Regions from separate parts of the Saccharopolyspora karakumensis genome, predicted to be linked through region 3. Evidence: riboswitches for the same ligand, from Rfam matches in the RefSeq annotation. Region 3 holds a riboswitch; each other region holds the start of a gene.
What was found. A riboswitch is a leader RNA that binds a small molecule or an ion and turns the genes downstream of it on or off. The one in region 3 is predicted to bind cobalamin.
Positions count from the first base shown of each region.

Region 1: another riboswitch for cobalamin. It lies ahead of E1202_RS18050 (ribonucleoside-diphosphate reductase subunit alpha); the one in region 3 lies ahead of E1202_RS18320 (putative cobaltochelatase).
Region 2: another riboswitch for cobalamin. It lies ahead of E1202_RS12725 (ABC transporter substrate-binding protein); the one in region 3 lies ahead of E1202_RS18320 (putative cobaltochelatase).

Region 1 covers NZ_SMLA01000027.1:33,107-36,329, forward strand. The annotation lists gene E1202_RS18050 (ribonucleoside-diphosphate reductase subunit alpha) at 1-1,655, opposite strand, end outside; cobalamin riboswitch at 1,703-1,924, opposite strand; partial or broken gene rox (rifampin monooxygenase) at 1,985-3,223, opposite strand, start outside.
Region 2 covers NZ_SMLA01000014.1:110,417-113,639, reverse strand. The annotation lists gene E1202_RS12730 (FecCD family ABC transporter permease) at 1-254, opposite strand, end outside; gene E1202_RS12725 (ABC transporter substrate-binding protein) at 251-1,240, opposite strand; cobalamin riboswitch at 1,306-1,487, opposite strand; gene E1202_RS12720 (SDR family NAD(P)-dependent oxidoreductase) at 1,640-2,410, opposite strand; gene E1202_RS12715 (iron-siderophore ABC transporter substrate-binding protein) at 2,631-3,223, shown strand, end outside.
Region 3 covers NZ_SMLA01000028.1:11,025-14,247, reverse strand. The annotation lists gene E1202_RS18335 (LysE family translocator) at 1-79, opposite strand, end outside; gene E1202_RS18330 (S1 family peptidase) at 378-1,196, shown strand; gene E1202_RS18325 (GNAT family N-acetyltransferase) at 1,276-1,764, shown strand; cobalamin riboswitch at 1,815-1,987, shown strand; gene E1202_RS18320 (putative cobaltochelatase) at 2,023-3,223, shown strand, end outside.

The DNA of each region.
Region 1 (3,223 bases), on a different contig from region 3:
AGCTTCAGCAGCGCGTCGGAGAATCCCATCAGACCTAGCCCCACCGGCCGGTGCCGGCTGTTGGAGCGCTCGGCCTCGGGGATCGTGTAGAAGTTGATGTCGATGACGTTGTCCAGCATCCGCACGGCCGTGCGCACGGTCGCAGCGAGCCGGTCGCGGTCCAGGCCGTCGGCGGTGACGTGCCGGGCGAGGTTCACCGACCCCAGGTTGCACACCGCGACCTCGTCGGCGGCGGTGTTCAGGGTGATCTCGGTGCACAGGTTCGACGAGTGCACCACGCCGGTGTGCTGCTGCGGCGAGCGCAGGTTGCACGGGTCCTTGAAGGTGATCCACGGGTGCCCCGTCTCGAACAGCATGGTCAGCATCCGCCGCCACAGCTCCACCGCCCGCACCCGCCGGAACACGCGGATCTCGCCGCGATCGGCCGCCGCCTCGTAGTCCCGGTAGCGCTCGGCGAACGCCGAGCCGTAGAGCTCGTGCAGTTCGGGCGTCTCATCCGGGGAGAACAGCGTCCAGGGCTCGTCGGCCTCGACGCGGCGCAGGAACTCGTCGGGCACCCAGTTCGCGGTGTTCATGTCGTGGGTGCGCCTGCGGTCGTCGCCGGTGTTCTTGCGCAGGTCCAGGAATTCCTCGACATCGATGTGCCAGGTCTCCAGGTACGCGCACACCGCGCCCTTGCGCTTGCCGCCCTGGTTGACCGCCACCGCCGTGTCGTTGGCGATCTTCAGGAACGGCACCACCCCCTGCGACTCGCCGTTGGTGCCGTGGATGTGGGCGCCGATGCCGCGCACCGGTGTCCAGTCGTTGCCCAGCCCGCCCGAGTACTTGGCCAGCAGCGCGTTGTTGCGGTAGGAGCTGAAGATCGACTGGAGGTCGTCGTCCACAGTGGTCAGGAAGCACGACGACAGCTGCGGGCGGGTCGTGCCGGAGTTGAACAGCGTCGGCGTCGAGCACATGAAGTCGAACGACGACAGCAGCCGGTAGAACTCGATGGCACGCGCGTCGCGGTCGTCCTCGCGCAGCGCGAGGCCCATCGCCACCCGCATGAAGAACGCCTGCGGCAGCTCGAAGCGGACGCCGTCGTGGTGCAGGAAGTACCGGTCGTAGAGGGTCTGCAGCCCCAGGAAGTCGAAGGCGAGATCGCGCTCGGCCTCCAGCGCCGCGCCCAGCCGGGACAGGTCGAAGCGGGCCAGCTCCGGGTCGAGCCGGCCCAGCTCGATGCCCCTCCGCACGTAGTCGGTGAAGTAGGAGGCGTAGCGGTCGCGCATCTGCTCCTGGTCGGTCTGCTGCGGCGCACCGGCCAGGTGGCTCAGCGCTTCGCCGCGCAGCTTGTCCAGCAGCAGCCGGGCGGTGACCAGGGAGTAGTTCGGCTCGGACTCCACCAGCGTGCGCGCCGACATGATCAGCGCCTCGCCGAGTTCGGCGTCGCCGATGCCGGGGTAGACGTTGCGCTCGACCTCGGCGAGCACCGCCGACGGGTCCACGTCGGCGAGTCCCGCGCAGGACTGCTCGACCACAGTGGACACGCGGCCGCCGGTGAGCGGGATGGGTTCGGACAGTGCGGTGTCGGTCACCGGGACTCTCTCCTCGCGAGCTCGGAAGGAATGCCCGGAACCGGCGGCAGCACGCGAGGACGCGACGGAAGCGAAGACCATCGCATGTCCGCGTGGACCCTCCCGCGAGGTCCCGGACGGCGCGCACGGGCGTGCGCGCGCCGATGGCAGGTCTTCGGACTCACGGGCGTCCGGTCTCGTCTGCAAGACCGGTCCTACTGGCCGTCGCTTCCCGGACGCGTGGCATCCAGTGCGTGATGACGGCGGTCGTTCCCGTTCACCGCTGCGGGGCAGTCCCGGATTCGCACCGGGTTCCCTGTTGCCACACCGGACCCGCGCGGGCCCGGTGAACCACCAGCGAGCGACACTCTACATCTTGGGTCTGACTCGTCCACCGACACCAACATGGGCGTGTCGACGGGAGAAATGAGTCACTTCCCGAACCACGTCGACAGGTGGGGGAGGAGGTCCTGCTGATCGTCTCCGACCCACGCCACGTGACCGTCCGGGCGCAGCAGGACGGCGGGCAGGTCGAGCTCGTCGCCGACGCCGACGTGATCGACCCGGTCGTCTCAGCCGTCGACCGAGAGCTCGCCGGTCCGGTCGAGCAGCAGTCCGCGCCCGGCTCGCATCAGCTCGTAGAGGCGACCCGGCCCGAGCTCGACATCGCGCATGCGCCTGCCGACCAGGTCGTGCTCCCCGCCGAAGTCGTAGCGCACGTCGAGCGCGATGATCTTCTCGGTCAGGTGCCGGTTGACCTCGTCGAAGTCCATCAGCTCCGACACCAGCCGCCGCACCGCCCGCGCGCCCGGGTCGGTGGCCATCAGCTGCATCTGCGCGCGCGTGTTGTCCAGGACGGCGGCGGCCACCGGGTGCCGTTCGTCCTGGTAGCTGTCGAGCAGGTCCGCCGGTGCCCACCCGGCGATCTCCGCGGCGAGCTTCCAGCCGAGGTTGAACGCGTCTTGGAGACCGAGGTTGAGCCCCTGGCCGCCGACCGGCGGGTGGATGTGCGCGGCATCGCCCGCGAGCAGCGCGCGACCCGAGCGGTAGCGCTCGGCCTGCCGGGTCGCGTCGCCGATGCGGGCGAGGCGGCGAGGGGAGTGCGCGCCGAAGTCGGTGCCCGCGATCGCCTCCAGCCGACCGGTGAGCTCCTCGAGTGTCGGCGGCGTCGAACGGTCCTGGGCCACACCGGCGGCGGGCACGACGACCCGGCACCACTCGCCGTCGAGAGGGCCGACGCCGAAGCGCTTCTGGGTCTTGCGGACCTCGTCGGTCACCGCGGCCATCGTCTCCGGTGACGCGGTCACCTTCATCTCGCCGAGCAAGGTGTCCACTCTGGACGGTTCGCCGGGGAACCCGATGCCGCACAGCTTGCGGACGGTGCTGCGACCGCCATCGCAACCGACGAGGTAGTGCGCCCGCAACCGCGAGCCGTCCGCGAGCTCGGCGGTCACCCCGTCCTCGTCCTGATCGAGCCCGACCAGCTCGCAGCCCCGCCGGACGTCAACTCCCAGCTCCGCGGCTCGCTCGGCCAGCAGCCGCTCGGTCGTGGTCTGCGGGATGCCCAGCACGTAGCCGTGCGCGGTGTCCAGCCGCACGGGCGCGGGCTTGGAGACGGCGGCGAAGAACCCTCCGAGCGGGTACTTCGTCCCTTCGGCCAGGAACCGCTC
Region 2 (3,223 bases), on a different contig from region 3:
GCGCCGCACACCCCGAGCCCGGCGCCGCAGATCGCCGCGAGCACCGCGCGCGGCAGCCGCAGCTGCCAGACGATGCCCTGCCCGATCCGCGACACGTCGGTGTCGCCCAGGCCCAGCCGCGCGCCCACCACCCCGGCCACGTCGGTCACCGACAGGGGAGCCGGGCCGAGCGTGACCGCCACGGCGATCGACAGCAGCAGCAGCGGAATCCCGGCCAGCACGATCAGCGAGGAGGGCAGGCGTCCGGTCCTCACCGCCGCTCCAGCTCGGCCAACCTGTCGGCGAGCCGCTCGATGCCGGTGATCGTGCGCATGCTGATGTTCATCTCGGTGCCGGTCATGCTCATCCACCGGCCCTCGCCCACGGCGGGCAGCCGTGACATCGCGGGGTCGGTGCGCAGGAATTCCTGCTTGGCGGCGAGGGAATCGCCTTCGCCGTCGCGGGTGAGGTCGCCGAGCACCAGCAGGTCGGGGTCGCGGGCGAGCACGTCCTCCCACGACACCTGCGGCCACATCGAGCGCACGTCGTCGTAGGCGTTGCGCACCCCGAGGGTGCGGGTCATGATCGCCGGCGCGCCGGTCGAGCCCGCCACGTAAGGGGATTCGGTGCGGGCGAACCAGAACAGCACCGAGGTGTCCCGGTGGGGAACGGCCTTGCGCTGGGCGTCGGCCACCCGCTGCCGCAGCTGCGCCACCAGCGCCTCGCCGCGCTGCGGGACGTCGAAGATCGTGGCGATCTCCTGCACCTCCCGGTAGATGTCGTCGAGCTCGACCGGCTCGGCGAGCGGCGCCTCCTCGGGAAAGCAGTTGGAGGGCGAGAGGTAGGTGGGGACCCCCAGCTCGGCGAAGCGCTCCCGCGAGGCCACGCCCTCGTCGGTGAACACCGCCTGGTAGGCGCCCAGCACCACGTCGGGCTCGGCGGCCAGCACCGATTCGAACGACGGGTTGTTGTCGGAAAGCCGCGGTACCCGGGCGTTCTCGGCGGCCAGCGCCGGATCGACCGGATCGGTCCAGGTCGCGGTGCCCACCATCCGGTCCGCCAGGCCCAGCGCCAGCATGATCTCGGTGGTCGACTGGTTGAGGCTCACGGCGCGGCGCGGTGGTTCGGACACCGAGACGTGCCCGTCGCAGTTGGGCAGCGACACCCGAGGCGGAGCCGACTCCGTCGCGGGTGCGTTGCAGGCGGCGAGTGCGGTGGCGCAGAGCAGCATCAAGCCCGTGCGCGTCCAGCGTAAGAACACGTTGTGCGGAAATCCTCACCCCAGGCCCATGCGCGAGACCTGGTCGGCCGATTCCCGGAGCCGGGTGCGGATCCGGGGAGCCGGCAGGTCTTCGGGCTCGGGCTCCACCGGGCGAGCCGCCTTCCCGGATCGAGTGCGATCCAGTGGCTCGGGCTCGCCCGTCACCCCTACCGCTGCGCGTCAGCTCCGGCTTCCGACCGGATTCCCATCGGCCACACGTGGCGCGACCGGCTCGCGATCGAGTCTAACCGGCCGGGGTGACGTCGATCCGGCGGCCGTTGCGCCGGATCGCCTCGACGTCGCGTGCTGCGGGGTGGCATCGCCGGTGACCAGTGATGACGCTGTGCGGAGGCCCGGTTCGCTCCGGAAAGATCCGGGTCAAGAAGGATCCACTGTGGACTACTGGTGCGTGCCGCCGTCGACGCGGATCTCGGTGCCGGTGATGAAGGCGCCGTCGTCGGAGGCGAGCATCGCGACCACCCCGGCCACGTGCTCCGGCGGTGCGAATCCGCTGCCGAGGGCGGGGGAGAGCTTGGTGAACAGGTCCCAGTCGGTGTCGGCGGGCAGCCCGTCCGCGGTGGTCTCGGTGATGCCGCTGCGAATCGCGCCGGGCACCAGCGAGACGGCGCGCAGGCCCTGCTTGGCGTACTCCAGGGCGATGCTGTGGGTGAACGACTGGATGCCGCCCTTGCTCGCGGCGTAGGCGGCCATGTACGGGTGGGCGAAGTTGGCCGAGGTCGAGCTGAAGTTGATCACCACCCCGCCTCCGGCCTCCAGCAGCGCGGGCAACGCGGCGCGGGTGACCAGGAAGGTGCCCGTGAGGTTGACCGCGAGGATCCGGTTCCACAGCTCCAGCGAGCACTCGTGCGTGTGCGCGCTGCGCAGCATTCCCGCCGCGTTGACCAGCACGTCCAACCCGCCCAGCTGCTCGGCCGCGGCCGGCACCGTCGCGTCGACGGCGTCCTCCTGGGAGATGTCCAGGGGCAGGGTGCCCAGTCGGTCGCAGGTGCCGGCGTCGGCCGCGCGCCGCGAGGTCTCCTTCAGTCCGGCCTCGTCGATGTCGGTGGTCAGCACCCTGGCCCCCTCGTCGAGCAGGCGCAGCACGCTGGCCTGCCCGATCCCCGACGCTCCACCTGTCACGAGCACGCGCTTGCCGTTGAGCCTGTCCATCGCGATCGCGTCCTTCCGCACCCTCGAACGCCCCGACCGGGCCTTCGTGAGGCTCAACGCACGACCGGGCCGGAAGTTGCTCATGAACCGAGGGTGAGCAGTCGATCGTCCGGTGTGGACGAATGTGACGAACGTCGGTCACAGCGGGTAGATCTCGGGCTGGACTCCACACGGAGCGTTAGTTAGGTTAGGCGCACTTAACTCACTGCGAGGTGTGGAAATGCGCTGGATGCGGACCCTGGGGCTGATCATGGCAGTCCTGCTGGGAATCGCCCTGGCCGGCTGCGGCGCGGCCGGTCCCGAGAACGACGCGCCTGCCGCCGGATCGGCGGACGGCCAGTTCCCGGTCACCATCGAGACCGCGTTCGGTGACGTCACCGTTCCGGAGCGTCCCCAGCGGGTCGTCGCGCTGGGCTGGGGCGACGCCGAAACCGCGCTGAGCCTCGGGGTGCAGCCCGTCGGCGCCGCCGACTGGCTGCCGGTGGGCGGCGACGGCGTCCCGCCGTGGATCCCCGCCGACAAGCGCTACGCCACGCCGCCGAAGATGCTCGGCACCATGGAGGTCGACATGGAGGCCGTCGCGGCGCTCCAGCCCGACCTGGTCCTCGACACCCGCGCCAGCGGCGACAAGGAGCGCTACAACCTGCTCAACCGGCTCGGCGTTCCGGTGGTGAGCATCCCGCCGGGCGGCGAGAGCTACCTGACCACCTGGGACCAGCAGCTGGACATGGTCGGCAAGGCGCTGGGCAAGTCCGCCGAAGCCGCGCAGCAGAAGGCCGACCTGGAGGCGAAGTTCCAGCAGGCCGCCGCCGC
Region 3 (3,223 bases):
AGACGTCCACTCCCGGTGTGATGATCACGACCGCGCTCGCCAGCAGGAAGGCGGGCAACGGCGTCGGGTCCAGGAGCACGGCGAATTCCTCTCCACTTCGGCAGCACGCACTGCCGCATCGCTTGATCAGGTTCTTCTCGTCATCCGGACAGGTGAGATCGGCGGATGCCGGTGGTGGAGGTACCCCGGTTTCGCGATGCCCTGGGATGGAGGCGCGACTGTCAACGGCGACATTCGCGAAAGGATTTGCTTCCGTAGTCGAGTTTAACGAAAAACTTTCCTGGGATGCTGTGAGTTGCGACTCGTGATGTTTCGGTGTGCGGGTGATTACGGTGTGTCCGCTCCGCCGATGACCGCGACAGCTGGAGGCACCGACTTTGGGCCGCGACGAACAGGGAATCGCCGACAAGACCCGTGCGCTGCGCGCGCTCGCCATCGCCGGAGCGGTCACCGCTCTTGCGGGCGCGAGCCCCGCCGCCCACGCGTCCCCGGCGATCACCGGGGACGACCAGCCGCAGTCCCGGATCCTCGGCGGCTCGGGCAGCACCACCGACGACGCGCCCTGGGTGGTCGCGCTGACCGACCGGTACGGCAACCAGTTCTGCGGCGGCACCCTGATCCGCGCGGGCGAGGTCGTCACCGCCGCGCACTGCGCGCACGATCCGCTCACCGGGGCCGAACGCTCGCCCGAGGACGTCCGCGTGATCGCCGGGCGCACCGACCTGCGCAGCTCGCAGGGCAGCGAAGCCGAGGTCGACGACGTGTGGGTGCACCCGGGTTACGAGGACTTCACCACCGGCGACGACCTCGCCGTCCTCAAGCTCAGCGCTCCGCTGCCGCAGCGCCCGCTTCCCGTGGTCGCGCCCGGCGAGACCGCGCCGTACGAGCCGGGCACCACGGCCCGCGTCTACGGATGGGGCCGGACCAGCGAGAACGGCCCGAACTCGGACACCCTGCGCTCGGTCGAGGTGCCCGTCGCAGCCGACGACGCCTGCCGCTCGGCCTACCCGAACTACGACCCGCGCAGCATGTTCTGCGCCGGGTACCCCGAAGGCGGGCGCGACGCCTGCGCCGGCGACTCCGGTGGGCCGATCGTCGCAGGTGGGCGGCTCATCGGCGTGGTGTCCTACGGCACCGGCTGCGGTCGTCCCGGCACGCCCGGCGTCTACACCAGGCTGTCGAACTACCCGATGTGAGCGGTGGGCGAGTGGTCTGCACAACTCCCGCCGCTGGCGAGTGCGGGAAACCGGGAAGTCCTGTGATATCCAGGTAAGGGTGACCCTTCAGCCGCTCGCGACCGCCGTGCAACGCGCCTACACCGCAGACCTCGACGCCTCCGACTTCTACCGGATGCTGCGGCTGCGGGTCGACGTCTTCGTCGTCGAGCAGGAATGCCCGTACCCCGAGCTCGACGGGCGTGACCTGGAGGACTCCACCCGCCACTTCTGGGTCGACTCCGCCGACGACTACGTGCTCGGATACCTGCGGCTGCTGGAAGACCCCGACGGCACCTACCGCATCGGCCGCGTCTGCACCGCCAAGAGCGCCCGGGGTCTGGGCATCGGCCGCAAGCTGATGCGCGCCGCCGTCGCCGAGGTGCAGAACTCGCCCGCCGTGCTGTCCGCCCAGGCCTACGCCAAGGACTTCTACGCCTCCTTCGGCTTCGTCGAGGCCGGGGACGAGTACCTCGAAGACGGCATCCCGCACGTCGAGATGCGACGCGAACCCCGCCGCGCGGGTGTTGCCGCCGGTCGCCGAATGTGAGTTGTGGCGCCGGATGGTTGGGCGCTTGATCGACGTCTGGGACGATGTCGGTGAATCCGTTTGCAAGGGGTGTTGGCAGGAAGCCGGTGCGAGTCCGGCACGGTCGGCGCCACTGTGACCGGGGAGCGGACCTCCCGCGCGAGCCACCGGGGTGACCTGGGAAGGCCGGAGGGACGTGACGATCCGGGAGTCAGGACACTGCGGCCCCTTGTTCCCGACAGCGGGGCGTCCGCACCCCGAGGAAGGAACCACACCGGCATGTCCGCTGCCCCTCGCTTCCCCTTCTCCGCCGTGGTCGGCCACGACGACCTGCGGCTCGCGCTGCTGCTCAACGCGGTGCACCCGCGCATCGGCGGTGTTCTGGTGCGCGGCGAGAAGGGCACGGCCAAGTCGACCGTCGTGCGCGCCCTCGCCTCGCTGCTGCCGACGCTGGACGTCGTCGACGACTGCCGCTTCGGCTGCGATCCCGCCGCGCCCGACCCGCAGTGCCCCGACGCGCCGCACGGCCCCACCGCGACCCGGCGGCCCGCGCAGCTCGTCGAACTGCCCGTCGGCGCCACCGAGGACCGGCTCATCGGCTCGCTCGACCTCGAACGCGCCCTGACCGAGGGCGTTCGCGCCTTCCAACCCGGCCTGCTCGCCGGAGCGCACCGCGGCGTGCTCTACGTCGACGAGGTCAACCTGCTGCACGACCACCTCGTGGACCTGCTGCTCGACGCCGCCGCCATGGGTCGCGCCCACGTCGAGCGCGACGGCGTGTCCGTCTCGCACGCCGCGTCGTTCCTGCTGGTCGGCACCATGAACCCGGAGGAAGGCGAGCTCCGGCCGCAGCTGCTCGACCGCTTCGGGCTCACCGTGCAGGTCGCCGCCTCCCGCGAGGTCGGCACCCGCACCGAGGTCGTCCGCCGCCGGCTCGCCTTCGAAGCCGACCCCGCCGGGTTCGCCGCCCACTGGGCCGATGCCGACGCCGAGCTCGCCGAGCACATCCGCGCCGCCCGTGCCCGGGTCGAGGACGTCGTGCTGCCCGACTCCGAACTCCGCCGGATCTCCGCGCTGTGCGCGGCCTTCGACGTCGACGGCATGCGCGCCGACCTGGTGCTGGCGCGCACCGCCATCGCCCACGCCGCCTGGCGCGGCGCCGACGCCGTCACCGAGGAGGACGTCGAAGCCGCCGCCCGCCTGGCCCTGCCGCACCGGCGCCGCCGCGACCCGTTCGACGAACCCGGCATGGCCGAGGACCAGCTGCAGCAGGCCCTCTCCGACGCCGCCGAGCAGGCCGAGGACCAGCCGCCGGAAGACCCCGACGACGACCCCGACGGAGGGCCCGACGGCGGTCCCGGTGGCGGCGGCGAACCGCAGGACGAGCCCACCGGTCCCACCGGCGGCGGAGGCGGCGAGGAGCAGGACCAGCAGCCCGGTGGCGGCGACTCCGAACGCGCCCCCGTCGGCGCCGGGCAGT